3 regions of the Streptomyces sp. KL116D genome follow, and region 3 is predicted to be linked to each of the others. Evidence: riboswitches for the same ligand, from Rfam matches in the RefSeq annotation. Region 3 holds a riboswitch; each other region holds the start of a gene.
The links. Region 3 has a riboswitch for cyclic di-AMP ahead of RBJ77_RS05725 (peptidoglycan DD-metalloendopeptidase family protein). Riboswitches for the same ligand answer to the same signal wherever they lie in the genome.
Positions count from the first base shown of each region.

Region 1: it holds a riboswitch for cyclic di-AMP, as region 3 does, so the genes downstream of both, RBJ77_RS45455 (M23 family metallopeptidase) here and RBJ77_RS05725 (peptidoglycan DD-metalloendopeptidase family protein) in region 3, are expected to answer to the same signal.
Region 2: it holds a riboswitch for cyclic di-AMP, as region 3 does, so the genes downstream of both, RBJ77_RS41190 (NlpC/P60 family protein) here and RBJ77_RS05725 (peptidoglycan DD-metalloendopeptidase family protein) in region 3, are expected to answer to the same signal.

Region 1 is NZ_JASERH010000122.1:16,666-26,760, reverse strand. Features, by position in the region: gene RBJ77_RS45470 (PLP-dependent cysteine synthase family protein) at 1-76, shown strand, start outside; gene RBJ77_RS45465 (MFS transporter) at 76-1,326, shown strand; gene RBJ77_RS45460 (PP2C family protein-serine/threonine phosphatase) at 1,503-2,609, shown strand; cyclic di-AMP (ydaO/yuaA leader) riboswitch at 2,854-2,998, shown strand; gene RBJ77_RS45455 (M23 family metallopeptidase) at 3,010-4,044, shown strand; gene RBJ77_RS45450 (aldo/keto reductase) at 4,167-5,150, shown strand; gene RBJ77_RS45445 (PrsW family intramembrane metalloprotease) at 5,161-6,468, opposite strand; gene trmB (tRNA (guanosine(46)-N7)-methyltransferase TrmB) at 6,671-7,444, opposite strand; gene lhgO (L-2-hydroxyglutarate oxidase) at 7,747-8,952, opposite strand; gene RBJ77_RS45430 (MFS transporter) at 9,053-10,095, opposite strand, start outside.
Region 2 is NZ_JASERH010000106.1:4,173-14,267, reverse strand. Features, by position in the region: gene RBJ77_RS41225 (helix-turn-helix domain-containing protein) at 1-282, opposite strand, end outside; gene RBJ77_RS41220 (ATP-binding protein) at 423-836, shown strand; gene RBJ77_RS41215 (class I SAM-dependent methyltransferase) at 887-1,660, shown strand; gene RBJ77_RS41210 (hypothetical protein) at 1,767-2,117, shown strand; gene RBJ77_RS41205 (NlpC/P60 family protein) at 2,143-3,219, opposite strand; gene RBJ77_RS41200 (hypothetical protein) at 3,518-3,871, shown strand; gene RBJ77_RS41195 (tellurite resistance/C4-dicarboxylate transporter family protein) at 3,849-4,823, opposite strand; gene RBJ77_RS41190 (NlpC/P60 family protein) at 4,849-6,045, opposite strand; cyclic di-AMP (ydaO/yuaA leader) riboswitch at 6,052-6,234, opposite strand; gene pcrA (DNA helicase PcrA) at 6,458-8,971, shown strand; gene RBJ77_RS41180 (M23 family metallopeptidase) at 9,020-10,095, opposite strand, start outside.
Region 3 is NZ_JASERH010000015.1:79,327-89,421, reverse strand. Features, by position in the region: gene RBJ77_RS05745 (APC family permease) at 1-1,067, opposite strand, end outside; gene RBJ77_RS05740 (TetR/AcrR family transcriptional regulator) at 1,317-1,937, shown strand; gene RBJ77_RS05735 (SIMPL domain-containing protein) at 2,032-2,787, opposite strand; gene RBJ77_RS05730 (SGNH/GDSL hydrolase family protein) at 2,921-3,754, opposite strand; gene RBJ77_RS05725 (peptidoglycan DD-metalloendopeptidase family protein) at 3,883-4,635, opposite strand; cyclic di-AMP (ydaO/yuaA leader) riboswitch at 4,641-4,824, opposite strand; gene RBJ77_RS05720 (tyrosine-protein phosphatase) at 5,192-5,992, shown strand; gene RBJ77_RS05715 (DUF6126 family protein) at 6,006-6,191, opposite strand; gene RBJ77_RS05710 (helix-turn-helix domain-containing protein) at 6,193-6,819, opposite strand; gene RBJ77_RS05705 (aspartate aminotransferase family protein) at 6,892-8,277, opposite strand; gene dxs (1-deoxy-D-xylulose-5-phosphate synthase) at 8,274-10,095, opposite strand, start outside.

The DNA of each region.
Region 1 (10,095 bases), on a different contig from region 3:
GGTGACCGTGCCGGGGGAGCCGGTGGCCGCCTGGGCGTTCCGCCGGTGCGCCGCCCGGGTGGGGGTCAGCTCCTGATGCTCCTGCTGAAAGCGCCCCGACTCGTCGACCGGACACGGCAGTTCGAGCCCGCGGTCCGGCTGCTCTACGTCAACCAGTTCACCATCAACCTCGGCTTCTACATGCTGATGCCGTACCTCGCGGCCCACCTCTCCGGCGAACTCGCCCTCGCCACCTGGTCGGTGGGGCTTGTCCTCGGTGTGCGGAACCTGTCGCAGCAGGGCATGTTCCTGGTCGGCGGCGCGCTGGCGGACCGGCTCGGGTTCAAGCCGATGATCGTCGCCGGGTGCGCGCTGCGGACCGCCGGGTTCGGCGCGCTCGCCTTCGCGGACACCCTGCCGGTGCTCGTCGGGGCGTCCGTCGCGACCGGGCTCGCGGGGGCGCTGTTCAATCCGGCGGTCCGGGCGTACGTCGCGGCGGAGGCCGGCGAGGAGCGCAGGATCGAGGCGTTCGCCCTGTTCAACGTCTACTACCAGGCGGGCATCCTGCTCGGGCCGCTCGTCGGGCTGGCGCTGACCGGGGTGGACTTCCGGCTGACGTGCGCGGTGTCGGCGGCGCTGTTCGCGGTGCTCTCCGTGGTGCAGACGCTGCGGCTGCCGGTGCGGCGGCGCACCGGCACCGACCGGGAGAGCGGGCAGTGGCGGACGGTCCTGGGCAACGGCTCCTTCTGGCTGTTCTCGCTCGCGATGACCGCCTCGTACGTCCTGTCCTTCCAGGTCTACCTCGCGCTGCCGCTCGCCGTGGAGCGGCTCGTCGGCGGCGGTACGGCGGGGCGGGCGGCGACGAGTGCGCTGTTCGTCGTGTCGGGGCTCGTCGCGCTCGCCGGGCAGCTGCGGATCACCGACTTGTGCCGCAGGACGTGGCGGCGCGAGCAGTGCCTGGTCGCCGGGCTCGGGCTGATGGGCGCCGCGTTCCTGGTGCCCGCGGCCGGGGGCGCCGGGTGGACCGGGGTGGCCGGGCTGCTGGTGTGCGCGGCGGGTCTTGCGGCGGCCACGGCGGTGCTCTACCCGTTCGAGATGGACACGGTCGTCTCCCTCGCGGGCGGGCGGTGGGTCGCCACGCACTACGGGCTCTACAACACGGTGTGCGGGGTGGGGATCACCGTGGGGAACCTGGGCGCGGGCCTCCTCCTCGACGCCGGCCGGGGGGTGCCCGCGGTGCCGTGGCTCGTGCTGGCCGGCGTCGGGGCAGCCGGGGCCCTGGGGCTGCGCGGGCTCGGGCGGTCCGGGCGGCTCGCCTCACCGGGGCCGCGGACCGTCTCGCCGTAGGAGCGGGCGTTCTCGGCTCGGTGCGGGTTCGCTGTGGCCGGCCGCGCGGTTTCCCGCGCCCCTGAGCGGCACCATCCCCCGGTAACCCGTACGGAGCAGCCCTGGTCGCCGCCCGCGCCCGGTCCGGGAACCCTTGGTGAGACGCCGGGAACCCGGGCGCGGACAGGAGACGAGCGGTGGGGCAGCGGCGCGGAGGAAGGCACCGGTATACGGCGGACACCGTCGGCGTCCGTGCCTTCCTGCGACTGCTGCCCGTGCTGCTCATCCTGGGCGGGGCCCTGTACGAGTACCTCACGCCGTCCGGCTTCGCCGGGTCCCCGCTGTTCAGCGCGGCGCCGCTGGTGGCCGCCCCGTTCTTCTCGCTGGGCAGCACGATCCTGGCCGGGGTCGGGTCGATCGCCGCGATCGTCGCGGTCCACCTCAGATACACGAACGTCTTCCACCCCGACGTCATCACCGAGATGGTCACGGTGGCGACGGTGTGCGTGCTGGCCTGTTTCATCAACCGGATCGTGCGCCGCGGCGACGAACAGCTCGCCTCGGCGCGGCAGATCGCGGAGGCGGCGCAGTTCGCCGTGCTGCCCGAGCCGGCCGGGCGGATCGGCGGGCTCGCCATCGCGGCGCGCTACGAGGCGGCGCAGGCCGGCGCGTTCATCGGCGGGGACCTGTACGCGGTGCAGGACACCCCGCACGGCGTCCGGCTGGTGGTCGGCGACGTCCGTGGCAAGGGCATGGGCGCGGTCGCCGCCGTGGCCGTCGTCATCGGCGCGTTCCGGGAGGCCGCCGAGCAGGAGGGCAGCCTGGAGGCGGTCGCCCAGCGGCTGGAGCGGGCCCTGGCCAGGGAGGGCACCAGACGCCGCGGCGTCGACGACTACGAGGGCTTCACCACGGCCGTGCTCGCCGAGCTCCCGCACGGCCTCGACCTGGTCCGGGTGCTCAACCGCGGGCACCCCGACCCGATCCTGCTGCACGACGACGGGACCGTGCGGGTGCTCGGCCCCGACGAGGCGGCGCTGCCGCTCGGCATGAGCGAGCTCGGCAGCTGGCCGGACCGGGCCACGGAGGCGGAGTTCCCGCCGGCCGCCACCCTGCTCCTCTACACCGACGGACTCTCCGAGGCGCGCGACGAGCAGGGCGTCTTCTACGATCCGGCGGCCCGGCTCACCGGCCGCATCTTCCCCGGACCCGACGCACTGCTTTCGGCCCTCGTCGACGAGGTGCGGGAGCACACCGGAGGGGGCGCGACGGACGACATGGCGCTCCTCGCCGTTCGACGCCCTTGATCATTGTCACGAGGTGTGACCGAACGACCTCCCTGCGCATAACAATTGATACACCGTCAGAAAAAGGTGAAGCTCCGGTGCGGACGAACGGGCGGCCAACTCGCCCGATTCCGCCCGGTCGTGCCCCGTTAAGTCCAGGCCAAAGACGTGAACGATCAGTGGGAACGGCTTGGAAATACTGTCGGCTGTCTATTAACGTTCGATAACGCAGCGCGGTCGTCCCAGCCGTCACAAGAGTCGGCTCCGCGCGCACGCGCTTAATCCCGCAAGGGAGCCGGGGAACCACCAACTTGGGGTGAATCGGACATCGCTGATGCTCGCGATGTCGGTAGGAGACCTTCCTGCTCCGAACCCGTCAGCTAACCCGGTAGGCGAGAAGGAAGGAAAGGAGCGCGCCCCAGTGGCGTCCAACCGGCCTGCCCCCGAGTTCTCCTACCCGCCGAATGACGACGAGTTCGGCACCGCCCAGGAGACTTGGGAGGAGTGGAACCCCACCGAGGAATCCGTCCGCCCCGTCCGCGGCAAGCACCGCGTGGCCCGGCAGCGTGGCGGCCTCGCGCGCAGTTCCACGGTTCTCGGCGTCGGCGTGATCGCCGCCGTCGGCGCGGGCGGCATCGCCACCGCGCAGGGCGGCAAGCCCGCCGTCCACATCTCCATGCCCGACCTCTCGGCCGTCAAGGACTCGCTGCCCGAGGCCAAGTCGCTGCCCGGCGTGGGCGCGCTGATATCCGACGACTCCGGCTCCGACGACGCCCAGGCCCCGTCCACCGCCCCGCTCACCACGGTGGGCAACGGGCAGGAGGACGCCGGCGAGGCCCTGCGGGCCCGCATCCTGGCGCAGGCCGAGACCCAGCAGGACGCCGCCGACGCCGCCGCGCAGCAGGCGGCCGAGGAGGCCGCGGCGAAGAAGGCCGCCGAGGAGGCCGCCGCCAAGAAGGAGGCGGCCGACGCCAAGGCCGCCGCCGAGAAGAAGAAGGCGGAGGAGGCGGCCAAGCGGAAGGCCGAGGCCGAGCGCCTCGCCAAGCTGGCCAAGAGCTTCAAGCTCCCCGTCGCCTCGTACACGCTCACCGGCACCTTCGGCCAGCCCGGTTCCATGTGGTCCTCCGGCTACCACACGGGCCTCGACTTCGCGGCCTCCACCGGTACGCCGATCTACGCCATCCACTCCGGCACGGTCACGGAGGCCGGCTGGGCCGGCTCGTACGGCTATCGCACGGTCCTCACCCTCGACGACGGCACCGAGCTGTGGTTCTGCCACCAGTCCTCGATGAACGTCAGCGTCGGCCAGAAGGTCACCACCGGCGACGTCATCGGCCGCGTGGGCGCCACCGGCAACGTCACCGGAGCCCACCTCCACCTGGAGGTCCACCCCGGCGGCCAGGCCACCGGCGTCGACCCGGCCGCGTGGCTGCGCGGCAAGGGCCTCACCCTCTGAGTCCTGCCCGCTTCCGGGTGTCTCCTCGAACCCCGGCGGTCCTGGCGGCAACCCCCCGACGCCAGGGCTGCCGGTTCTGCCTGCCCTGAACGCCGTGTTCCGCAGAGGTGTTGAATCGGGGCATGACGTCCTCCGCTTCTTCCTCTGCTTCCTCTTCTTCCTCCGCACTCCGCAAGCTGGGCTCCTCCGACCTGGAGGTCTTCCCGCTCGCGCTGGGCGGCAACGTCTTCGGCTGGACCGCCGACGAGGCCACGTCCTTCGCGGTGCTCGACGCCTACGTCGCCGGTGGCGGCAACTTCATCGACACCGCCGACTCGTACTCCGCGTGGGTCGAGGGCAACCACGGCGGCGAGTCCGAGACCATCATCGGCAAGTGGGTCAAGGCCCGGGGCAACCGCGACGACGTCGTCATCGCCACCAAGGTCGCCCGCCACCCCGACTTCCGGGGCCTGCGCGGCGCCACCATCAAGGCCGCGGCCGACGCCTCCCTGAAGCGCCTGGGCACCGACCACATCGACCTGTACTACACGCACTTCGACGACGACGAGACGATCCCCGTCGAGGAGATCATCGGCGCCCTCGACGAGCTGGTGCGGGCGGGCAAGGTGCGGCACATCGCCGCGTCGAACATCTCGCCGGAGCGGCTCCAGGAGTCCCTCGACCTCTCCGACCGCGAGGGCCTCGCCCGCTACGTCGCCCTCCAGCCGCACTACAACCTCGTCTCGCGCGACACCTACGAGGGCGCCCGCCAGGACATCGCCTCGCGCGCGGGCCTCGGCGCCGTCCCCTACTACGCGCTGGCCGCCGGCTTCCTGACCGGCAAGTACCGTCCCGGTACCGCCGTCGACAGCCCGCGGGCCGCCGGCGCGGGCAAGCACCTGGAGACCGAGCGCGGCCGGAACGTGCTGACCGTCCTCGACGAGATCGCCCAGGAGCGCGGCGCCGAGATCGCCACCGTCGCCCTGGCCTGGCTCGCCGCGCAGCCCACCGTGACCGCGCCGATCGCCTCGGCGCGCACGGTCGAGCAGCTGCCGGCGCTGCTCGCGGTCGCCGACCTGGCGCTGACGGACGCCGAGGTCGGCCGGCTCACGGCGGCCTCCGCCTGACGGTCCCGCGTCAGCGGAGATAGGGGTTGTACGCGGGCGCCCGGTTCACCGGCGGGCCCGCGTACACCGGCGGCAGCCAGACCGGCGCCGCCACCTGGGAGCCGTACGCGAGCGCGGCCCGCGCGTAGCCGCGCCGCTCCCACAGCGCCTCAAGCAGCTCCCTCTCCCGTGCGACGAAGTCGGCGCCCGCCCGGCCCTTGCGGCCGCGGTGGCGCAGCAGCGCGAGCGACGTCGCGTACGACTCGTACGCGACGACCGCCTCCGCCGCCGGCCGGCCGCCGTAGTGCGCGGCGAACTCCCGCGCCAGACGCCGGGCCTTGAGCGAACCGAGCGCGAACGGCTCGGGCGTCGCCAGCCAGCCCGCGGCGACATAAGCGGGCAACTCCTGCCGTACGGTGCGCAGTTCCCGCTGGCGCACGAACACGGCGAGCCAGGTGACGAGCCCGAACACCGGCACCATGAACGCCGCGTACACCGCGAAGAAGCCGTACTCGCCGAGCGACGACGAGCCGTTCCAGAAGGCGTGCATGCCCATCGCGGCCAGCAGCCCCGCGGCGGGCAGCAGCATCCGCCGGGCGCGGCCGCGATCGGGGGCGGTGAGGGCGGCGATGCCGAAGCCGATGCCGGTGAGCACCGTGAACAGCGGGTGCGCGAACGGCGACATGACGATGCGGACGAAGAACGTCGCGGCGGTCACCGAGCTGAGCCCGGGGCCGGTGCCGGAGAGCTGGTCCGTGCCGAAGGCGTTCCCTAGGTAGAGGATGTTCTCGGTGAACGCGAAGCCGGTCGCGGTGACCCCGGCGATCACGATGCCGTCGACGATGCCGCTGAAGTCGCGTCTGCGGAAGAGGAAGACGAGCAGCACGGCCGCCGCCTTCGCGGACTCCTCGACGATCGGTGCGATCACGGTGGCGCCGAGGGTGTCGGCGCTGGACGGGTCGGCGGTGGCGGTCTCGATCCAGCGGGTCGCGAAGCTGTTGGCGACGATCGCTATCAGGGCCGCGGCGCAGGCGCCCCAGGCGAAGGAGAACACCAGGTTCCGCCAGGGTCCCGGCCGTACCCGGTCCAGCCAGCGGAACGCGGATATGAGCAGCGGCACGGGCAGCACGGCGAGGCCGAGCCCGACCAGGAAACCCTCCGTTCCGGTCTGCTCCCGCACCAGGGCCACGATCACCGCGCCGGACAGCGCGAGCAGGGTCGCGAGGCCCGTCGCCCGTACGCCCTTCCGCTCCCACCAGCGCGGATGCGGTACCGCGCCGCTCGGGTGTGGGCCGAGGGCGTCGTCCTGAGGAGGCGGGTAGGTCGGATACGGGGCCACGGATTGACCCTAACGAGGGACGGGCCCCACCGCGACGGGGCATCCGGGCCGCCGCCTTCCCCTGCCGGGGAGATGCCGCACGCGGTGCGCACCTCAGGGGCGCGGGGAACTGCGCGACCAGCCCCCACAGGCCCGCGGACGGACTGCTTCCGGCGGAGCCGGTCAGCGGCGGTCAGTGCTGGTCAGTGCCGGTCAGCGGCGGTCAGCGGCGGCGGAACAGGAGGTCGTGCACCACGTGGCCCTTGTCGAGGCCCTGTCCCTCGAACCGGGTCAGCGGGCGGAAGCCGGGCCGCGGCGCGTAGCCACCGTCCGGCTGCGTGTTCTCGTAGTCGGGGTGGGCCGTGAGCACCTCGAGCATCTGCTCGGCGTACTCCTCCCAGTCCGTCGCACAGTGCACCAGCGCCCCGGGCTTCAGCGGGCCCGCGACCAGCGACAGGAACTCCGGCTGGATCAGCCGCCGCTTGTGGTGGCGCTTCTTCGGCCAGGGGTCGGGGAAGTAGACGCGGAGCCCGTCGAGGCTGTCGGCCGGGAGCATCGCGCGCAGCAGGATGATCGCGTCGCCGTTGGCCACCCGCACGTTGTCCAGGCCGTTGCGCTCGGCCAGGCCCAGCAGGTTGCCCTGGCCCGGCGTGTGCACGTCGACGGCGAGGATGCCGGTCGACGGATCGTCCGCCGCCATCTGCGCGGTCGCCTCGCCCATCCCGAAGCCGATCTCCAGGACGACGCGGTCGACGCCGGGGAACAGCTCGGCCAGGTCGAGGACCCGCTGCCCGTCGATGTCCAGGCCCCACCGGGGCCACAGCCGCTGCAGCGCGTCGGCCTGCGACGTGGTGACCCGGCTGCGGCGCGGCTGGAAGCTGCGGATGCGCCGCTCGAAGTGCGACCCGGCGGGGTCGGGCTTGGGCCCGTCGGGAAAGCGCGGCTCGTTCGGGCGCGCGGGCGGGGCGGAGTGCTGGGGCGATTCGGAGTCAGACACAGTGGGGCGATTTTACGGGTTCGGGGGCGGCACGCCGATCCGCCGGTCCATCGATCCGTCGGTCTGCCGATCCGCCGGTCCGTCGGCTGCCGATCCGCTGCCTGCCGGTCTGCCGATCCATGATTCGTCGGTCTGCCGATCCGCCGGCTGCCGGTCCACGATCCGTCGGTCTGCCGATCCGCCGGTCCACCGGTCCACGATCCGTCGGTCTGTCGGTCTGTCGGTCTGTCGGTCCATGATTCGCCGGCCTGCCGATCCGCCGGTCTGCCGGTCCACGATTCGCCGGTCGGCCGGTCCGCCGATCAGGAGCCGAGGGCGTCGAGCGCGAGCCGGGCCACTTCCCGGCCGATCGGCAGGGAGGCGGTCGCGGCGGGCGACGGCGCGTTCAGCACGTGCACCGTGCGGGCGCCCTCCCGTATCAGGAAGTCGTCCACCAGCGTCCCGTCGCGCAGCACGGCCTGCGCGCGGACCCCGGCCGGGGCCGGCACCAGATCGTCCGCGGTGACCGCCGGCACCAGCCGCCGCACCGCCTGCGCGAACGCCGACTTCGACGCGGAGCGCCGCAGCTCCCCGGCCCCATACCGCCAGTGGCGGCGGGCTATCCGCCAGGAACCGGGCCAGGCGAGCGTGGCAGCGAGCTCCTTCGGCCGGACGACGCCCCATCCGTAGCCCTCCCGGGCCAGCGCGGGCACGGCATTGGGGCCGACGTGCACACCGCCGTCGATCCCGCGCGTCAGGTGCACGCCGAGGAACGGGAACGCCGGGTCCGGCACGGGGTAGACGAGGCCGCGCACCAGGTCGGGCCGGCGCAGCTCGAAGTACTCCCCGCGGAACGGCACGATCCGCATCTCGGGGTCGTCGCCCGCGAGCCGGGCCACCTGGTCGCACTGGAGCCCCGCGCAGTTGACGAGGACCTTGGCGCGCACGATGTCCCCGGCCCGCGTGCGCACGGCCACGCCGCGCTCGGGGCGCCGGTCGATCTGCACGACGTCCGCGCCGTACCGGATCTCGGCGCCGGACTCCTCGGCGAGCCGCTCGGCCACCGCGCGGTAGTCGGCGATGCCGGTGGTGCCGACGTGGATGGCGGCGAGGCCGCGCACCTCCGGCTCGTACTCCTGGATCTGGGCGGGGCCCAGCTCGCGGACCGGAATCCCGTTCTCCCTGCCGCGCTGGACGAGGGCGTGCAGGCGGGGGAGCTCGTCCCGCTCCGTCGCGACGATCAGCTTGCCGGTGACGGCGTGCTCGATCCCGTACTCCGCGCAGAACTTGACCATCTCGGCGGCGCCGCCCACCGCGAACCGCGCCTTGAGCGAACCGGGGCGGTAGTAGATCCCGCTGTGGATCACCCCGCTGTTCCGCCCCGTCTGGTGCCTGGCCGGGCCCGGCTCCTTCTCCAGGACGACGATCCGGGTGCCCGGCGCGGCCCGCGACACGGCATAGGCGGTGGACAGCCCGACGATCCCCCCGCCGACCACCACCACGTCCCCGTCAAACGCACGCGACCCCACCAGGCCTCACCTCCACGTCTGCATCTTGCCCGACCCCACTGACAATGCTCCGCGGACCTGGCCGAGAACCGGGCGTACGCAGGGACCGTGCGGACACGGCCTAGGCGGGCGCCATCAGCAGCGGACGGGCCCGCTCCCGCAGCTCCACCACCCGCGGCTCGTCCCCGTACGGCTCCAGCCGGTGCAGCAGGTCCTTGACGTACTCCGTGGTCCGCGCCGACGAGATCCGCCCCGCCACCTCCAGCGCCCGCGTGCCCTGCTCGCACGCCGCGTCCAGGTTCCCGGACTCCAGCTCGGCCACGGCCGACACCACGAGCCGTAACCCGTGCGACCGCACGAACTCCTCGGTGGGCCGGGACAGCGCCTGCTCCGTGAACCGCCGCACCTGCCGCGGCGCCTTCAGGTCCCGGTAGCACTCGGCGGCGTCCGCCGCGAACCGGTCGTAGGAGTAGAAGCCGAGCCAGGACGGGTCGCTGTCGCCGTCCCGCGCCCGCTCCAGCCACCCCTCGGCCGCCCGCAGCGCGGCCCCCGCCGCCTGCGCGTCACCTGCGCGGGCGTGCGCGCGTGCCTCGACGAGCCGGAAGAAGCTCATGGTCCGGGCCGTGGCGAGCCCCCGGTTCCGCTCCACGGCCGCCTGCGCCAGGTCCACGCCTTCGTCACCGAAGCCGCGGTAGGTCGCCTGGAGCGACATGGAGGCCAGTACGTAACCGCCCAGCGGGACGTCCGCCGCCGCGCGCGCGAGCCGCAGCGCCTGGATGTAGTACCGCTGCGCCGCCTCCTGCTGCCCCGTGTCGAACGCCATCCACCCGGCCAGCCGGGTCAGTTCGGCCGCCGCGCCGAACAGCGAGCGCCCCACGTCGTCCGAGTACGAGCCGAGCAGCAGCGGCGCCGCCTCGACCCGCAGACACTCCGGCACCATCGACGAACGCCAGTCGCCGCCCCCGTACTTGGAGTCCCAGCGCCGCGCGTCCTCCGCGGCCTCCCGCAGCTTCTGCACGTCGCTGTGCCCGACCTTCTGCGGCGCGCTCTCCTCGGTCCCCTCGAAGGAGCGTGCCTCCCGCGCCACCGACGAATCGGCCGGGGTTATCAGCCATCTCGACGCGGGCGTCGCGTACGCGCTCACCGCGAAGGAACCGGCCAGCG
Region 2 (10,095 bases), on a different contig from region 3:
CACCTTCTTCGGATAACGGGCCCTGGCCATCCGGGACTTCATGTGGCGGACGGCGCCACCCGCGCCCAGCACCTCGTCCACCTTGTCCAGGTACTCCGGCCGAGGAATCCGTGCGCCGCGCTCGATCTTCCGTACGAGGTCCTCGCCGTACCCGACGGCCTCCGCGAACTCCGGCACCCGCAGACCCGCCGCCTCCCGCAGGAACTTCAGCTGGTCGCCCACGATCTCGACCGCCGAGGCGATCTCGTCCTCGGGGTCGACGTCCCACCCGGGCTCGTCCATACGCACCCACCTCCACTGCCGAGCCGTACCCGTACGGCCTCCCGGACAGCGGGGACAAGCCGGGACAGACGCGGGACAGATCCGATACGCACCGCAGTCGTGCCAGCTCGAAGGACCCCTCGTCCGGAACGCTGAGTGACATGGAAACAGAAACTCAACTCACCGCAACCGAACGCGAGTTCACGCTCCAGTTGTCGGCGACGCCGCGCGGCGCCCGGCTGGCCCGGCTGCTCGCGACGGAACAGCTCCGGGCCTGGGGCCTGCCGTTCGAGGCGGCGGGCCACGTGGTCGCGGAACTCGCGGCGAACGCCGTCACGCACGGCCGGGTGCCGGGGCGGGACTTCCACCTCGCGCTCCGGGCGACGGACGACGCGATCCGGGTGGAGGTGACGGACACGCGCGCGGAACGCCTCCCGGAACTGCGGCCCCCGGCCGCCGACGCCGAGTCGGGCAGAGGGCTCCTGCTGGTGGAGGCGCTGGCGACGCGCTGGGGCGTGGCGGTCGGGGTGCCCCCGCGCAAGACGACCTGGGCCGAACTGGCGGTGCGGGCCTGACCCGAAAACCCGGTGCCCGGCCCCGCCCGCCCCCGCTACCGTCGCTCCCCATGGTCAACGGAGACGCACCCAAGGACCCCGACGGCTACTTCCCCGAGCGCATCGCGGCCGACTACGACCGGTCGTCCGCCCGGATGTTCACCCCCGAAGTCCTCGACCCCACCGTCGACTTCCTCCACCGGCTCGCCGGTGACGGGCCAGCGCTGGAGTTCGGCATCGGGACGGGGCGGATCGCCCTGCCGCTCGCCGCGCGCGGTGTCGACGTGCGCGGGATCGATCTGTCCGAGGCGATGGTCGCCCGGCTGCACGCCAAGCCGGGCGGCGACCAAGTACCTGTGTCCATCGGGGACTTCGCGACCACCACGGTCGGCGCCGGAGGCGAATTCACCCTCGTCTACCTCGTCTTCAACACCGTCATGAACCTGACCTCGCAGGACGCGCAGGTCGACTGCTTCAGGAACGCCGCCGCGCACCTCGCCCCCGGCGGCCGTTTCGTGGTCGAGACCATGGTGCCCGACCTGCGCAGGCTGCCGCACGGGCAGGAGGCCGTGCCGTTCCACGTGAGCGACACCCGGTGGGCCTTCGACCGGTACGACGTCGTCACGCAGGCCATGAGCTCGAACTACGTCGAGGTCGACCCGGAGACCGGGCACGGCTCGTACTGGACCATCCCCTTCCGGTACGTCTGGCCGGCCGAACTCGACCTCATGGCACGCCTCGCCGGGCTGCGGCTGCGCGAGCGGTGGGGCGGCTGGGCGCGGGAGCCGTTCACGGGCGAGAGCGGCCAGCACGTGTCCGTGTGGGAAAAGCCCGCCGGCCCCTGATCTCCGCCCTTGGCCCTAGGTCGGTGGTCCCTTGTGGTTCGTGACGCGAACTACCTGTCGTTCGTACTGCGAACCACGTCAACGGGGCCCGGGGGAAAGGGAGATCATGTTCGTCAGCACGCGACGCGTCGTCTTCGGATTCGGCGCGCACACCGGCGTCGACGAGGCGGCCGCCGCCGTGGGGCGCGACCCGGGGGAGGTCCGCACCGTGTTCAACCTCCCCGGGCGGATCACCGAACGGCCGCTGCCCGCCACCCGTACGCCCGACGGGACGTGGGTGGGCGGCAGCGTCGGCCAGTGGGTCGAGGAGCTGACCGGCGCGGTCCTGGAGCACGGCGCCGCGGGGTTCACGCTCTTCCCGCCCGGCCACGAGGCCCAGGACGACACCACGCTCGCCCGCTGGGCCCGGGACGTCGCCCCGGCCGTCCGCGAGGCCGTCGCACGGGAGCGCGGCTGAGTGCGGGGCGTGTCCCGGGGCTCGCTCACGCCACCCGTGTGGCCCCTGCGAACGGCATCTCGTCGATCGGCGCGATCCGCACCGGCGCGCTCGGGTTCGGCGCGTGGATCATCTTCCCGTCGCCGATGTAGAGGCCGACGTGGCTGATGCCCGAGTAGAAGAACACCAGGTCACCCGGCTGGAGTTGGGACTTGGCCACCCGCTGTCCCGCGTTGATCTGCGCGTACGTCGTGCGCGGCAGCGAGATGCCCGCCGCGCGGTACGCGGCCTGTGTCAGGCCCGAGCAGTCGAAGGCGGACGGCCCGGTCGCGCCCCAGACGTACGGGCTGCCGAGCGCGTCGTAGGCGTAGGCGATGGCCGATGCCGCACGGGAGTTGGGGGCCTTGGACGGGGCGCCGGCCGAGGGGGAGGCGGCACGGTCCGTGGAGCGGGAGGCGCGGTCGGCGGCGGACGCGCCGGGCCCGCCGGCCGGGTCGAGGGTGCGGTCCGCCGGGGCGAGCCGCTCCAGGAGCTGCCTGGCCTCGCCCAGCTTCGCCGTCACCGTCTTCTTCTGCTGCCGCAACTCCTTCTGCTTCGAACGGAGTTCGGAGAGCTGTCCGTCGGCGTGGTCGCGCAGCTGGTCGATCTCGCGCAGCTCCTTGCGGACCCGGGTGATCGTGGCCGCCTGCCGGGTGCCGACCCGCTCGGCGAGCGCCGCCTCGTCGAGGTAGCGGTCGGGGGCCGAGGAGAGGAGCAGCCGGACCGTCGGGTCGACGCCGCCGGTGCGGTACTGCTCGGCCGCCGCCGCACCCAGCTTCTGCCGCTGGGAGTTGAGGGCCTCGGTGCGCCGGGACGCCTCGTCCTGGAGGGCGTCGACCTTCTTCTGCGCCTTCCCGGCCTTCTCCTTCGCGCCGTTGTACTTCTCGGTGGCGACCTCCGCTTCCTGGTAGAGCTTGTCGACCTTCGCCTTCACCTGAGCGGGGGTGAGGTTCGGCTCCGCGTGCGCCGCGCCGCCGTCGAAGGCGGTGGCGGTCGCCGCGGAGGCGAGGGCGAGGGTGGCCGCGGTGCGGACCGTACTGCCGCTGAGCGAGCGCTGCCTGGGCTTGCGATGCGCTGCCGGCACGTGGCGCCACGTCCTTCCGGGTCGTACGCCCGCCTTGTGCGTCCGGCGGCGGCCCGCACAGGGGGAGCGGGTCGCCGCCGGACCTTTCTCGGCGGTGGTGTCCGACTGCCGCCCCTGGTCCGGACGGCGGTGGGGAGCCGGTCACCTGGGGAAGGACGCTAAACCTCGGCGTAACGGGTTGGTGTGGGATTGTTCGCAACTGGTCCGTTTGTTACGGATCGTGTCAGAGCGTGACAGGCGAGTGTTCGTGGGGGATCGGTGACGGCGTCCGATGAACGCCCCGTTAGGCTCCGGAACCATGGACTTTCTCATCCATCTCTTCGTCGGCCTGCACATCATCGGCATCGCCTCGCTGCTCGGCGGCTTCCTCACGCAGATGTCGGCGATGGGACAGGGCACGGCCCGGTTCAACAAGGCGATGCTGCACGGCGCCCTGACCATGCTGGTGACGGGCGTCGCCCTCGTCGGCCTCAACCAGGCCGACGACAACACCGTCAACAACATCAAGATCGGCGTGAAGCTCGCGATCCTGATCGTGATCCTCGGCATCGTCTACGTGAAGCGGGACGAGGAGAAGGCCGAGAAGGGGCTCTTCGCCGCGGTCGGCGGGCTCACCGTCGCCAACATCTTCATCGCGGTGCTCTGGACCTGAGCACCTGCCGGACCGCCCCCGTCGCGACGACCAGCCAGACGGGGACGGCGATCCACAGCAGCACCTTCCCCGGCCACGTCAGCCAGGACACCTCGACGGCGGTGGCGACCGTCAGCGTCGCGACCGCCGTCATCCCCATCGGGAAGACGGTCGACCAGCGCCGCACGTCGTACCGGAACCGCGGCCGCACCAGCTCCGCCCCGCACAGCACCGCGTACCAGCTGAGGTCGAGCGTGAGCAGCAGCCCCGCCATGAAGCGCAGCACACCGGTGTCGTCGGAGTTCCACAGGTCACCGGCCCGCCCGGCGAGCACCAGCTTCGCCGCGGCCAGCGCCGAGATCGCCAGCGCGCCGCCCGCGACCCAGTGGTCCCCCGACCCGGTCAGCACCTGCCGCAGGTCGAAGCGCGTGAACGCGGCCGCGTAGATCGCGAGCCCCAGCCAGAACAGCGTCATCGCCGCGTACCCCAGCCAGTCCCCCCGTGCCGGTCCCAGCGCCGCCGACAGCGTCGCCCCGAGCACCGCGAGCGCCTGCGTGGCCACGCACGTGATGAACACGCCGCCCGGCATCTTCGGCTTCCAGTGCCGGACGACGACGTACAGCAGCCCCGGCCACACCACGACGGCGACCGCCAGCAGCACCTCGGCGAGCCCCTGCCACCCCAGCAGCGAGAACCGGGTGCCGAGCACGCACGTCGCGGCGACCGCGGTCATCGCGGGCGGGGTGTCCGCCTCCCGCTCCCACCGGTCGCGCTCGCGGAGCAGCCGGAAGCAGAAGTCGGCCGCGAGCAGCACCCACAGCGCGGCGGCGAGCACCAGGAAGACGCCCGACGTCCCGTCGTGCCCGGTCAGGTGCAGCCCGACCGAGACGATGCCGGTGGCCATGACGGCGGCGCCGGCGGCAGGCGGGAGCTGGGACCAGTAGGGACGCGAGGTGACGTTCGGGCCGGGCACCGCCCGAACGTAACCGCGGACGGCGTCAGGCGGGCCGCACCACGCTGTGGATCGACGCCGTGCCGTCGTAGTAGATGGACTCCTCGCGGACGTACGCGCCCGGCTTCGGGGCGTGGATCATCATGCCGTCGCCGAGGTACAGGCCGACGTGGCTGATGTCGTCGTAGAAGAAGACCAGGTCACCCGGCTGGATGTCGGAGAGCGGCACCGTCGTGCCGACCTCCACCTGGTCCCAGGTGGTGCGCGGCAGGGTGATCCCGGCGGCCTTCCACGCCGCCTGGGTCAGACCGGAGCAGTCGTACGAGTCCGGGCCCGTGGCGCCCCACACGTACGGCTTGCCCTCCTGGGCCTTGGCGAACGCGAGGGCCTTCGCGGCCTTCGTCGCGTAGTCGGAGGAGCCGGACCCCGTGGACGAACCGGAGCCGGAGCCGGACGAGGAACCCGAGCCGGACTGCTCCTGCTCCTGCTGCGCCGCCTCGTCGGCCGCCTTCTGCTTGGCCTCCTCGGCGGCCTTCTGCTTCGCGGCCAGCTCGGCGGCCTTCTTGCGGGCCGCCTCCTGCTTGGCCTTCTCGATCGCCGCGAGACGCGCCTTCTCCTCGGCGGTCAGCTTCGACAGCAGGGCGCGGGCGTCGGCGAGCTTCGTCTGCACGTCCTTCTTGGACGTCTTCAACTCGGTCTGCGAGGAGGTGAGTTGCTGCAGGTTCTCCTGCGCCTCGGTGCGCTTCTTCGCGGTCGCGCGCTGCTGCTCCTGGTAGTCGTCGACGGCCTTCTTCTGCTCGGACGTCATCCGGCTGAGCAGCTGGTCCTGCGCGAAGTAGTCCTCGGGGTTGTCGGCGAGGAACATGGTCGCGGTGTTGCTGACGCCACCGGTGCGGTACTGCTCCGCGGCGAACCGGCCCAGCTCCTGGCGGGCCGTGTTCATCTTCTCGGTGCGCTGCGCGATGTCGTCGAGGAGCTTGTCGACCTGGGTCTTCTTCTTGTCGGTCTGCTCCTTGGCGGAGTTGTACTTCTGCGTGGCGACCTCGGCCTGCCGGTACAGGGTGTCGACCTTCTTCTGCACCTCTTCGAGGCTCGGCCTGTCCGGCTGCGTCGGAGCGGCCTGCGCCGTCTGCGAGAGCAGGGCGACCGAGGTGAGGGCGGCGGTCGTGATGCCGACGGCAGGGGTCGTACGGAGACCACCGGACATCCGGGACCGGCTGCGCGGCTTGCGGTGCGACGCCAAAACAGGCGCTCCTTCCGTGGTCCGCCTACCGGGTTAGCTGTCGGGTTCGGGCCGGTGGTACATGTCGTACGGAAGGCTGCCCTACGGTCAACCGCCCGGTCCTGCTGGGCCGTTGAGCCGATTCACCCCAAGGTCGGTGGGTCCCCGGTTCCCTGCCTCTCGGCGTACGGAACTCGGCGGGGGCTGCCCGCTCGCCGCGTTGTTCGCGGGCGGGGGGACGGGCTGCCCGCGCAGCACCGTAGCCAACTCGTGTTGCTGCTGTGAAGGTTGATGTTCGATATGCCCGATACATTTTCGTGACCTTGCTCTCGGGCACGCTCCGTGTCGCTTTGGGTGCCGCATCGTGCGCGAAGGGTCACGTATGGGAAGACGGCGGCGGGGTGTCAGTGGGGCGGCCTAGACTCGTAGAGCGATGAGCAGCCTCTTTGACGACAACTTCCTGGCCAGCCTCCAGAGCGGTACGGAGGAGCCCCCGCCGCCGCCCGAGGACTCCGACAGCGACAGCGCTCCGGAGGCGATTCCGGACGACCTGTTCGGCGGGAAGTTCGACGCGCCGCCGCCCCGGGACGCCTACTACCGGGACGGGGCGCCACGCCCGGCGATCGACCCGGCAGCCCTCCTCGACGGGCTGAACGAGAACCAGCGGGCGGCCGTCGTGCACGGCGGCACGCCCCTGCTCATCGTCGCGGGCGCCGGCTCCGGCAAGACCCGCGTCCTCACGCACCGCATCGCGCACCTGCTCGCCGAGCGGCACGTGCACCCCGGCCAGATCCTCGCGATCACGTTCACGAACAAGGCCGCGGGCGAGATGAAGGAGCGCGTCGAGGCCCTGGTGGGCCCGCGGGCCAACGCGATGTGGGTGTCCACCTTCCACAGCGCCTGCGTGCGGATCCTGCGCCGCGAGAGCAAGAAGCTCGGCTTCACGTCCTCCTTCTCGATCTACGACGCCGCCGACAGCAAGCGCCTCATGGCCCTGGTCTGCCGCGACCTCGACCTGGACCCGAAGAAGTTCCCGCCGAAGTCCTTCAGCGCCAAGATCTCGAACCTGAAGAACGAGCTGATCGACGAGGAGGACTTCGCCGCCACCGCCGCCGACGGCTTCGAGAAGACGCTCGCCCAGGCGTACGCGATGTACCAGTCGCGGCTGCGCGAGGCCAATGCCCTCGACTTCGACGACCTGATCATGACGACGGTGAACCTGCTGCGCGCGTTCCCGGACGTCGCCGAGCACTACCACCGCCGCTTCCGGCACGTCATGGTCGACGAGTACCAGGACACGAACCACGCGCAGTACGCGCTGGTCAAGGAGCTGGTCGGCCCGACCGACGGCGAGGACGCGGACCCGGCCGAGCTGTGCGTCGTGGGTGACGCGGACCAGTCGATCTACGCGTTCCGCGGCGCCACCATCCGGAACATCCTCCAGTTCGAGGAGGACTATCCGAACGCGACGACGATCATGCTGGAGCAGAACTACCGCTCCACGCAGACGATCCTCTCGGCGGCGAACGCGGTCATCGAGCGCAACGAGTCGCGCCGCCCCAAGAACCTGTGGACGAACGCGGGAGCGGGCGCCCAGATCACCGGCTACGTCGCGGACACCGAGCACGACGAGGCCCAGTTCATCGCCGACGAGATCGACCGGCTCACGGACGCCGGCGACGCGAAGGCGGGCGACGTCGCGGTCTTCTACCGGACGAACGCACAGTCCCGTGTCTTCGAAGAGATCTTCATCCGCGTCGGCCTGCCCTACAAGGTCGTCGGCGGCGTCCGCTTCTACGAGCGCAAGGAGGTCCGGGACGTCCTCGCGTACCTGCGGGTGCTGTCGAACCCCGAGGACTCCGTCCCGCTGCGCCGGATCCTGAACGTGCCCAAGCGCGGCATCGGCGACCGCGCGGAAGCGATGATCGACGCGCTGTCGCAGCGCGAGAAGATCTCCTTCCCGCAGGCGCTGCGCCGCGTCGACGAGGCGTACGGCATGGCGGCCCGCTCCACGAACGCGGTGAAGCGGTTCAACACGCTGATGGAGGACCTCCGCACGATCGTCGAGTCGGGCGCGGGCCCGGCGACGGTCCTGGAGGCCGTCCTGGAGCGCACCGGATACCTGGCGGAGCTGCAGGCCTCGACCGACCCGCAGGACGAGACCCGGATCGAGAACCTCCAGGAACTCGCCGCCGTGGCCCTGGAGTTCGAGCAGGAGACCGGCGCCGCCGAGGGCGAGGGCGAGGGTCAGGGTGAGGGCCAGGGTCAGGGCGAGGACGCCGGCGGGGCCGCTGCCCCGGGCACCCTCTCCGACTTCCTGGAGCGGGTCGCGCTCGTCGCCGACTCCGACCAGATCCCGGACGAGGAGGACGGTGACGGAGTCATCACACTGATGACCCTGCACACAGCGAAGGGCCTGGAGTTCCCGGTCGTCTTCCTGACCGGCATGGAGGACGGCGTCTTCCCGCACATGCGCTCCCTCGGCCAGACCAAGGAGCTGGAGGAGGAGCGCCGTCTCGCGTACGTCGGCATCACACGCGCGCGGGAGCGGCTGTACCTGACGCGCTCGTCCATGCGCAGCGCCTGGGGCCAGCCCTCGTACAACCCGCCGTCCCGCTTCCTGGAGGAGATCCCGACCGCGCACCTGGACTGGAAGCGCACCGGCCCCTCCGCCCCGGCGGCCCCGACCAAGAGCATCGGCGGAGGCATCGCGGCATCGCTGTCCTCGTCGCGCTCCCGCTCGACCCCCGCGTTCGCCACGCGCCGGGCGAGCGAGAAGCCGGTGGTGTCGCTGGCCGTGGGCGACCGCGTCACGCACGACCAGTTCGGCCTCGGCACGGTGGTGGGCGTCGGCGGCTCGGGCGGGAACGCGGAGGCGACGATCGACTTCGGCGACCCGAAGCCGAAGCGGTTGCTGCTGCGGTACGCGCCGGTGGAGAAGCTGTAGCCGACCGCTGCGGGCGGCTCGGGTTCGGGACGCCCGGGTTCGGGCGGCTCAGGTGGGGTCGAGGCCGTGGCTGCGCAGCCACGGCAGCGGGTCGATCGCCGAGCCGCCGCCGGGGCGCACCTCGAAGTGCAGGTGCGGCCCGGTCGAGTTCCCGGAGTTGCCCGACCGCGCGATGACGTCGCCCGCCTTCACGGGACCGCTCATCACGGTGTGCGCGGAGAGGTGGCAGTACCAGGTCTCGGTACCGTCCTTGGCGGTGACTATCGCCATGTTCCCGTACGCGCTGTTCCACTGCGTGCGCACGGTCCCGTCGGTCGCGGCCATCACGGGCGTCCCGTACGAGACGGGGAAGTCGATGCCGCTGTGCACGGACATCCAGTTGATCCCGGCCTGCCCGTAGTAGGCGCTGAGCCCGTGCTCCTTCACCGGGAGCGCGAACTTCGGCCGCTCCGCCTCCTTGCGCGCGGCCTCCTGGGCCGCCTTCTTCCGGTCGGCCTCCTGCTTGGCCTTCAGGTCGATGCGCTCCTGGGTGCGGCTCGCCCGGTCGGCGAAGTCACCCGCGTCCGCGGACAGGTCCTGCAACTGGGTGTCCAGCTTGTTGTTCGCGACGGACGGCTTCACGGCGGTCGCGTCCGGCGCCGACGCGGCCTGCGTCTCTTTGCCGTCGTCGCCGCTGCCCATCACCGACGCCGCCGCGATCCCGGCGACACCGACCACGCACACCGACGGCACGGCGACCGTCAGGAGCGCGGAGCGCTTGGCGGGGGTGCGGCGCCTGGCCCGGCCGCGGGAGGCGCCGCGCGGGGCGAACTCCGGGGCGCCGGACGGGAGGTGAGAGGTTTCGTCGTCCGTGTCGACGGGGCCGACGGGTTCGGCGGGCTCCGGACCGGCGGCGGGCTCGGGCTCCGGGTGGTGCGCGTCGTGGTCGTGGTCGTGGGCCTGGGCCTCGGGGTGGTCGGCCGGGCCGTACTGGTCCGGCACCTGCTCGTGCACGGTCTCCTGCTCGGCGGTGCCGCCGGAGTTCCACTGCGTGGCGTCGTACGCGCCCGTGTCGTAGGCCGTCGTCCCGAGGAACGGCGCCTCGAAGGTCTGGGTGGCCTGCGCCTCGTACGACGTCCCGTACG
Region 3 (10,095 bases):
ATGCGTCCGAGCCACGCAGGGCCCGCGCCGTCCGCGCAGGCCACGGCCTGGGCGCGGTGGGCGCCCATCGCCCAGGTGACGCCGGAGGTGAGCAGGCCGATGATCAGCCCTGCCGCGGCGACGCCGCCGAACACGGAACCGAGGCCGGTGAGGGTGACCGTGCCGTCTGCGGCGACGGACCCACCGTAGACGGTGAACACGGCCTTGCAGGCGTCGATGAAGCCGCCGAGGCTGCCGATCTCCCGGCCGGGCAGCACGAAGAGGATGCCGAGGATGGGGCCGCCGTACAGGAGCACGGCCGCGACGCCCGAGCGCAGGATGGACAGCGGGATGTCGCGGCGCGGGTTCTTCATCTCCTCGGCGGCGGAGCTGGGCAGTTCGAAGCCCACGTAGTTGAAGATGAGGACGGGGACGAGGGCGACGAAGCCCGCGTACGTGGGCGCGAACTCGCCCGCGGGCAGGGTGTGCACGCCGTGCTCGGCGGCGAAGACGACGACGGACACGAGGAAGAAGCCGAGCAGCACGATGCGGGCGACGGCGCCCGCGATGGGCACCCACTTGCCGATGCGCACGGACTGCACGACGGCGAGCGCGCCGCCCCAGATGAAGACGAGTCCGGCGAGGTACTTCCACGCGCCGGGCAGCGGTGTGAAGAACTCCTCCCAGGTGGTGAGGGCGATGATGCAGAGGCTGCCGCCCACCCAGACCGGGTTGGAGATCCAGTAGAGGAGCTGGTTGACGCCGGCGACGAGCCGTCCGAAGGCGAGCCGGGTCCACACGTAGGGGCCGCCCTGCACGGGGAAGGCGGAGCCGAGTTCGGCGACGAGCAGTCCGTAGGGCAGGAAGAAGACGAGGGCCAGGATCGCCATCCACGTCAGGCCCTCGGGGCCCTGCGCGGCGACGGAGCCGATGGTGTCGAGGCCGACGAGGGTGCAGATGAGGAAGAACAGCACGTCGAGGCGGCGCAGGTCCTTGCGCAGCCGGGAGCGTTGCTCGCCCCATCCTGCCGAGAGGTCGGGGGCGCCCGCGGCGGGCGGGGTCGGAGGTACGGGCGGCGCTTGGGTCACGGCGTGCTCCTGGCGGCGGGACTGCTCCGGCGGGGACGGCCCCTCCACCGAGTCGCCGGACCACGGCTATTGACTGAACGGCCAGTCAGTAGAGGGGGATGGAAGGGACTGTGGCGCGTGCGCCGAGAGGGTGTCAAGGGTCGTGCACGAAGCGGCTGCGGGGACCGCGCGCACGGCCCGGGGCGGCACGACGCGGCACGGGCGGCGGCCCGGCTGCCGGGTGCGGACGGGAACAACTAGGGTTGCGGCGTGACCAGAGTCCGGTTGAGCGTGGCCGAGCGGCGCGAGGAGCTGCTGCGGGCCGCCATCGAGCAGATCGAGGCGCGCGGTGTCGCCGCCGTGCGCATCTCCGACGTCGCATCGGCGCTCGGCGTGAGCAACGCGCTGGTGCTGTACCACTTCTCGACGAAGGAGAAGCTCGTCGCCGCGGCGTTCACGTACGCGGCCGAGGACGATCTGGCCCATCTGCGCAAGCTGCTCGGCCGCCGCACGACGGCCCTGAAGCGGCTGCGGGCGGCGGTGCGCTGGTACGCCCCGACCGGTCAGGCCAAGGGGTGGCGGCTGTGGATCGAGGGCTGGGCCGCGTCGCTGCGCGAGCCCGCGCTGCGCGAGGTGACGCGCGACCTCGACAAGCGGTGGAAGGCCGCGCTCGCCGAGGTCGTCGCGGAGGGGGTGGCGGCGGGCGAGTTCAGCTGTCCCGACCCGACGGCGGCGGCGCTGCGCCTCACCGCGCTGCTCGACGGCCTCGCGGTGCAGATGACGACGTACGACGGCGCGGTGTCGCGGGCCCGCACCCAGGAGTGGGTGGACGAGGCCCTCGCTCGCGAACTGGGCCTGGAGCGGGCGGAGTTGACGGGGACGGGCAAGTAGCCGGACGCGGCGCAACGGGCCCGCCCCCACGGCGCCGGTCAGTTCGGCTCGTACACCACCGTGACGGTCACCTCAGCTCGCAGATCGCCGCGCGTCAGTTCAGCTCGTACACCGCCGTGACGGTCACCTCGTCCTCGATCTCGCCCGGCGCCACCGGCACCTTCCCCGCCGACTCGTCGAAGGCGACGGCCGGGACCGGCACCGGGCGCGGCCGGCCGCCGGCGCTCTCGTCGAGCGAGACGAGCCTGCCGAGCCGGTGACCGCTCAGCCGGGCGTACTGGACGGCCTTGTCGTGCGCGTCGGCGTGTGCGGCCGCGCGGGCGCCGGCCCGCAGGGCGGCCGGATCGGCGACGTCGAAGACGATCCCGTGGATCCGGCCCGCGTCACCGGTCGCGTCGACCACGGCCTGGATGACGGCACCGGTCCGCCCCAGGTCACGGACCTTCACCGAGAACGTCTGCCCGGCCCGGTAGCCGGTGACCTTCGGCGCCGCGTCCGGCTCGGACCCGGTCGTGTACACCGGGGACAGGGAGAGGCTCTCGGTGCGCACGTCCCGGTCGGCGACCCCGGCCCCGCGCACGGCGGCGAGCAGCGCGTTCGCCGCGGTGTTCTGGGCGGCGAGCGCCGCCTTCGAGGTGGCCCCGGTCACCTCGACGCCCGCCGTGACGACGGCCGTGTCGGGTGCGGCGCTCGCCCGGCCCTCGCCGGTGACGGTGACGGTCGCGGGCCGGGGCGCCACGGCCGCGGTCGCGGGCGGGGCGCCCTGCGCGGCGACGGCGGGTACCGCGGGCAGCCCGACGGCGAGCAGGGCCGCGGCGAGGGCGGCGCGGTGGCGGATGCGTACAGGCATGGGATCGGGGTCCTTCCCGGTCGGCCCCGCCGGACGGCGGGCAGCCGACATCCCAGCACCCGGGCGGCGCGCCGCCGCCCACGCCACTCCGGCCGGTCACCTCACCGGCGCACGGACGGCGCGGACGCGCCGTTCAGGAGGCGGACTCCAGGTGTGCCTTGACCAGATGCGCCTTGATGAGGTGCGGGTCCACGAAGCCCTTCGCCTCGACCCGGTCCCCGGAGGACTCGCCGCGCAGCCGCCGCCCGATCCACGGCACCAGGAACTCCCGGGCCCAGTGGATGTCGTCGCGCCGCACCTCGAAGGTGCCGCGCGGCGGCAGCGGGGGCCAGGCCTGCTCCGGGTCGGCGGGCACGTCGATGCCGAGTGCCTGGCCGGCGCGGAGCGCGACGCGGGTGTGCCCCTCGGCCGAGAGGTGGAGCCGGTCGTCGTCCCAGGCCCTGCGGTCCTGGATGGACTTGAGGGACCACAGGTCGAGCATCGCGCACCCGTGCCGGTCGGCGATCGCGCGCACGTGCATGTTGTACGTGGCGATCTTGCCGCGCAGGTGCTTGAGGACGGCCACGTCGCGGGTGTCGAAGCCGGTGGCGACCATGACGGTCCCGGCGGCCTCGGAGAGCCGGACCACGGCCTTCTCGAAGCGCTCGGCCACGTCGTCCGGGTCGGTGCCCGGGCGGATGATGTCGTTGCCGCCGGCCACGAGGGTCACCAGGTCCGGGGCGAGTTCGATCGCGCGCGGGAGCTGGTCCTCGACGATCTGGTCGATGAGCTTGCCGCGCACGGCGAGGTTCGCGTACTGGAAGGTGTCCTCGGGAACGCGGTCGTCCAGGAGGACGGCGAGCCGGTCGGCCCACCCCACGAAGCTGCCGTCGGGTCCGGGGTCCCCGACGCCTTCGGTGAAGCTGTCCCCCACCGCCGCGTAGGACCGAATCGTGCCGCCGCTGAGTGATCTCGATTCGTTTGCCACGACCACACATCTTTCACCCTGGGATGTGACCTACGCGACCGTAACCAGGGGTTGACGAGTGGTGACAAAGCCCACTCGGCACCCGGGGAATAACCGGGTGCCGAGGGATCACAGCAGTTCGGGCGGGGTCAGACGGTGACGCCGTGCTCGCGCAGGTAGGCCAGCGGGTCCAGGTCGGAGCCGTAGCTCGGCGAGGTGCGGATCTCGAAGTGCAGGTGCGGGCCCGTGACGTTGCCGGTGGCGCCGGACAGGCCGATCTGGGTGCCCGCGCCGACGCTCTGCCCGGCGGAGACGCCGACCGAGGAGAGGTGGGCGTACTGCGAGTACTTGCCGTCGGCGTGCTTGATGACGACCTCGTTGCCGTAGCTGCCGCCCCAGCCGGCCGAGACGACGGTGCCCGCGGCGATCGACTTGACGGCGGTGCCGGTGGCGACGGTGAAGTCGGTGCCCGTGTGGTAACCGCTGGACCACATGGAGCCGTTCTGGTGGTACGGCGTGCCGACGGAGGCGTCGACGGGCTTCACGTAGGAGCCGGTGGCCGTCGTGGTGCTCGCCTGGGTGACCGTCGCGGTGGACGCGCCCGCCCCGGCCTTGAGCGTGAGCTTGGCGCCCGGCTTGATGTAGCCGGCGTCGGAGCCGATGACGCCCTTGTTGGCCTGGTACAGCTGCTTCCAGCCGCCCTCGACGTGCTGCGCCTTGGCGATCTTCGAGAGCGTGTCACCGGCCTTGACGGTGTACGTCGTCGCGCCGGCGGTGGCGGCCTGGGCGCCGGTGGCGCCGATGAGAGGCAGGGCGAGTGCGGCCCCGCCGACCGTGGCGACGGCGGCGGCCCGGGTGACGCGCTGGGACTTCGGACGGCGGTGCTTTCCCTTGGCGGGCATGGCGGATTTCCTCTCCGTCGCCTGCGAGGTGAGCTGTCGGGTTCGGACTGGAGATGTCCGGCCGGGCCCGCTGCACGAGCCCGGCTCCACCCCGAGCCGCATGGGGAATTCCCTCGGCGGCATGGTGCCTGTGGGTCCCCCGCTCCTGCCGTCACGGGTCGTTGTTCGGAGTCCGGGCGGTGGCAGGACTAGGCGTTCCGTCCGGATTGATTGGTGACCGTAAAGCAGGAGGAAAGGCGGCGACAAGCGCCGAATTCGCTTTTACCGGCGCTTTCTTGATCGTCTGGGAGTTCGCTGTGTCACCCTGCGTCGACCGTGCCGCTTTACCGGCGCCATACCTTCGGGAATTCCCCGGAGAGGAATGCCCGGCGACCGCCACGGACCGTCACCGCTATGAGCCTGCTCACGCACGTACCGGCAAACACCCTTGAACTGCGGACAGTTGACCCCGAAAACCCCAAATCGGACAGATGGTTGCCTCGGAAACCCATGTCGTATCGTCGGGAGCGCGACCGCCCGCGAGCAACGCGGGCGAACCGACCGGGAGGAGCCCCCCGTGACGCAGCACGCCCCGTCCACCGAGCCCGAACTCACCGGAGTGCGCAACTTCCGCGACGTGGGCGGCCTCCCGACCGTGGACGGTCGGCGCGTGCGCCAGGGAGTGCTCTTCCGCAGCGGACACCTCGCGCACGCCACGGCCACGGACGCGGCGTTCCTCTCCGGGCTCGGACTGCACACGATCTTCGACTTCCGCAACGCGGCCGACCAGAAGCTGGAGGGCGCCGACGTCGCGCTGCCCGGCGTCCGCAACGTGAACCTGCCGCTGACCGACCCGGCCGACGGCGCCGAGTTCTGGGAGATGGTCCGCGACGGCGACATAGAGCAGCTGCGTTCCCTACTCTCCGAGGGCCGCGCGGCGGACCGCATGATCACCTCGTACCGCACGATCATCAGCCAGCGCACCGCCGAGCACAGCCGGGTCCTGCACGCGATCGCCGAGGACAGCGTGCCCACGCTCATGCACTGCGCGGCGGGCAAGGACCGCGCGGGCCTGTCGATCGCGGTGACGCTGCTCGCGGTCGGCGTGGAGCGCGACGCCATCGAGGCGGACTACCTGGAGTCGAACGCGAAGCACCGCCGCTACCGGGTGCACCGCAACAACAACACGGCGTCCGACGCCTACTCCCCCGAGGTCATGGAGCTGCTCAGCCCGCTCTTCGACGCCCGCGCCGAGTATCTGCACGCGGCCTTCGAGACCATCGAGCAGACCTGGGGCAGCACCGACCGCTACCTCGCGGACGGCCTGAAGCTCAGCGCCGCCACCCGGGACCGGCTGACCGAGCGCCTGCTCGGCTGACCGCCGGCCTGCGCTACTGGCCCCCGCCCAGCGTGAACAGCATGTAGATGAAGGCCGCGAGGGCGTGTCCCGCGAAGACGTAGACGAGGACGCGGACCCAGATGCCGCGCGGCAGCTTGTCCTCGATGTCGCGCCGGGCGGACCGCCCGGCCGGCTCGACGTGCTCGGTCGTGTCGCTCATGTCGCTCATCTCGCTCATGTCAGGCCTCCCGGATCGGGCCCGCGGCCGGGCCGAGGCAGAGCGCCGCGGTCGGGCTCTGCAGCAGGGTGTGTACGAAGAGGAGCTCGGCCCCGCTCTCGTCCGCGGCGGCGATCCGGTGCGGGGTGAGCGAGTCGAAGTGGGCGCTGTCCCCCGGGTCGAGCCGGTAGGACGTGTCGCCGAGGCGCAGCCTGAGCCGTCCTTCGAGGACGTAGAGCCACTCCTCGCCGGGATGCACGCGCACGATGTCGCCCTGGGAGCCGTACGGCACGTGGACCCGCAGGGCCTGCATGCCGCGGCCGGGGGCCCCGGCCTGGAAGTACGTCCAGCCGCCCGCCTCGGTGGCTTCCATGGTCCGCGCCCTGACGACGGACTCGCGGTCGGCCGGCGTCTCGCCGAGGAGTTCCGAGACCGTCGTACCGTAGATACGGGCGAGGGCGAGCAGCATCGGCAGCGAGGGCTGGCGCTGGCCGGTCTCCAGGCGGGACAGATGCGCCGGGGAGAGACCGGCGGAGCGGGCCGCGACCTCCAGGGTGAGGGAGGCGCGGCGGCGCAGGGCGCGCAGCTGGGGCGCTACGGCGGGCAGCTCCGGGGGTTCCGGAACCTCCTCCGGGAGGGCAGGGCTCATGCTCTCGATTCAGCCAGAACCCTGCCCCAGCGGCAAATTCTTTGCCTCAGAGGCAAACCGCCTCGTCGTCGCTCAGCGGTTGGCCACCGCCTGCTTGATCAGCGTCTTGCTGAAGTCCCACATGAGCCCGCCACCGCTGTGCGCGTCGTCCATGACGGCGGTGAACGCCTCCACGAATCGTGCCACATCGGCCTCGTCCACGACGAGCGGCGGGATCAGCTTGATCACTTCGAGGTGATCGCCGGAGACCTGGGTGAGGATCCGGTGCTTCTGCAGCAGCGGCACGACGACCATCTGCGCGAACAGGCCCTTGCGCGCGGCCTGCAGCATCGTCCAACGACTGCGCAGCTTCAGGGACTTGGGCCTGCCGAACTCGATGCCGATCATCAGGCCGCGGCCCCGCACGTCGCTGAGCAGCTCGTAGCGGTCGACGAGCGCGGCGAGCCGGGACCGCAGGAGGTCGCCCATGGCGCGGGCGTTCGCGACGGTCTGGTCGTCCTCCATGACCGACAGGACGGCGAGCCCGGCGGCCATGGCCTGCGCGTTGGACCCGAAGCTCGCCGAGTGCACGAGGACCCGGTCCATGGACGAGTAGACCTTCTTGAAGATCCAGTCCTTGCCGAGCGTGGCGCCCACCGGGACGTAGCCGCCCGACAGCGCCTTCGCCACGCACACCAGGTCAGGCTCGACGCCGTCCTCGTGCTGGTACGCGTAGAAGTCGCCGGTGCGGCCGAGCCCGGTCTGCACCTCGTCGGCGATGAGCAGTGCCTTGTGCTTGTGCAGGAGTTCCTGGGCGGCCCGCAGATAGCCGGGCGGCGCCTCGTGCACGCCCTTGCCCTGGATCGGCTCGACGATCAGACCGGCGACGTCGCCCTTCTTCAACTCCCGTGCCAGGGCGTCGAGATCGCCGAGCGGGACGGCGGTGTCGGGCAGCAGCGGGGCGAAGCCGTCGCGGAACCCGTCCTCGCCGTTGACCGACAGCGAGCCGGTGGTCAGGCCGTGGAAGGCGTGCACGCAGTACAGGACCCGCGGCTTCCCGGTCGCGTACCGCGCGAACTTCAGCGCCGTCTCCACGGCCTCCGTCCCGCTGTTGCCGAAGAACACCCGGTCCAGGTGCGGGCTGTGCGCGATCAGCTTCTCGGCGAGCAGGCCCGGCAGCGGCTGGCAGTCGAACCGGGTCAGGTCCGCGAGCGAGGCGTCGAGGACGTCGTGCAGCGCCTTGCGCACGACGGGGTGGTGACGGCCCAGGCCCATGACGCCGAAACCGGCGAGCATGTCCAGGTAGTCGTTGCCGTCCGCGTCCCAGAAGTGCGCGCCCTCGGCCCGCTCGTAGACCTTGTCGAAGCCGATGGTGTGCAGCATCTTCGGCAGCTGGTGGTTGAGGTACCTGGCGTGCAGCTCGTACCGTTCGGCGCCGCGCTCGGCCAGCAGCGTGCCGAGGTCGAACTCCTTGCTCATGCGTCGTTCTCCTTGCCGGCCCTGCGGCCGAGACTCGTACCGATCCGCCCCGCGATCTCGACGGGCGTCAGACCGATGTCGGCGAGCACCTCGCCCCGTTTCGCGTGCGCCAGGAACTGCTCCGGGATGCCGAACCGCCGTACGGGGACGTCGACGTCGGCCTCCCCCAGGGCGAGCGCGACGGCCGAACCGACGCCTGCCGCCTTGCTGTTGTCCTCGACCACGGCGACGAGGTCGTGCGCGGCGGCCAGCGGCGCGAGGTCCGGGTCGACCGGCTTGACCCAGCGCGGGTCCACGACCGTGCAGCCGATGCCGCGCGCCGCGAGCAGCTCGGCCGTCTGCAGACAGACCGGGGCCATCACGCCGACGGACACCAGCAGCACCCGCGGGTCCTGGCCCCGGTGCAGCACGTCCATGCCGCCCACCCGGTCCACCGCCGGGATCGCCGGGCCGACCGACTCCTTCGGGAACCGCAGCATGGTCGGCGCGTCGTCCACGGCGACGGCCTCGCGGAGCTGGGCGCGCAGCTGGTCGGCGTCGCGCGGCGCGGCGATCCTGAGGCCCGGCACGACCTGGAGGACGGACATGTCCCACATGCCGTTGTGCGAGGCGCCGTCGACGCCGGTCACCCCGGCCCGGTCGAGCACGAAGGTCACCCCGCAGCGGTGCAGCGCGACGTCCATGAGCAGCTGGTCGAAGGCCCGGTTGAGGAAGGTCGCGTAGACGGCGACCACGGGGTGCAGCCCGCCGGTCGCGAGCCCGGCGGCCGAGACGGCGGCGTGCTGTTCCGCGATGCCGACGTCCCACACCCGGTCGGGGAACTCCTCGGCGAACCGGGTGAGACCCACCGGGTGCAGCATGGCGGCCGTGATCGCGACGACGTCCTCCCGCTCGCGCCCGATCGCGGCGATCTCGTCGCCGAACACCGAGGTCCAGGACGGCCCGTTGGACGGCGCGAGGGGCTCGCAGGTGAGCGGGTCCATCACGCCGACGGTGTGGAACCGGTCGGCCTCGTCGGCGAGCGCGGGTTCGTAGCCGCGCCCCTTCTCGGTCAGACAGTGCACGAGCACCGGCCCGTGGAAGCGCTTCGCCCGCCGCAGCGCCGACTCGACGGCTCCGACGTCGTGCCCGTCGATCGGCCCCACGTACTTCAGGCCCAGGTCCTCGAACATGCCCTGCGGCGCGAACGCGTCCTTGAAGCCCTTCTTCGCACCGTGCAGCGACTCGTACACGGTGTGCCCGACGACCGGGGTGCGCAGCAGCACGTCCTTGCCCCAGGCCAGCACCTTCTCGTACGAGTCGGTGGTCCTGAGGGTCGCCAGGTGGTTGGCGAGGCCGCCGATGGTCGGCGCGTACGAGCGCTCGTTGTCGTTGACGACGATGATCAGCGGCCGGTCCTTGGCGGCCGCGATGTTGTTCAGCGCCTCCCACGCCATGCCGCCGGTCAGCGCCCCGTCGCCGATGACGGCGACGACGTGGCCGCGCTCCCCCTGCACCTGCCGCGCCTTGGCGAGGCCGTCGGCCCAGCCGAGCGCCGTCGAGGCGTGCGAGTTCTCGACGATGTCGTGCTCGGACTCCTCGCGGGACGGATAGCCCGACAGGCCGCCCTTCCCGCGCAGCTTGCTGAAGTCCTGACGGCCCGTCAGCAGCTTGTGCACATAGCTCTGGTGGCCGGTGTCCCAGACGAGCCGGTCCACCGGTGACTCGAAGACCCGGTGCAGTGCGATGGAGAGCTCCACCACGCCCAGGTTCGGTCCGAGATGGCCGCCGGTCCTCGCCACCGCGTGGATCAGGAACTCCCTGATCTCCGCGGCCAGT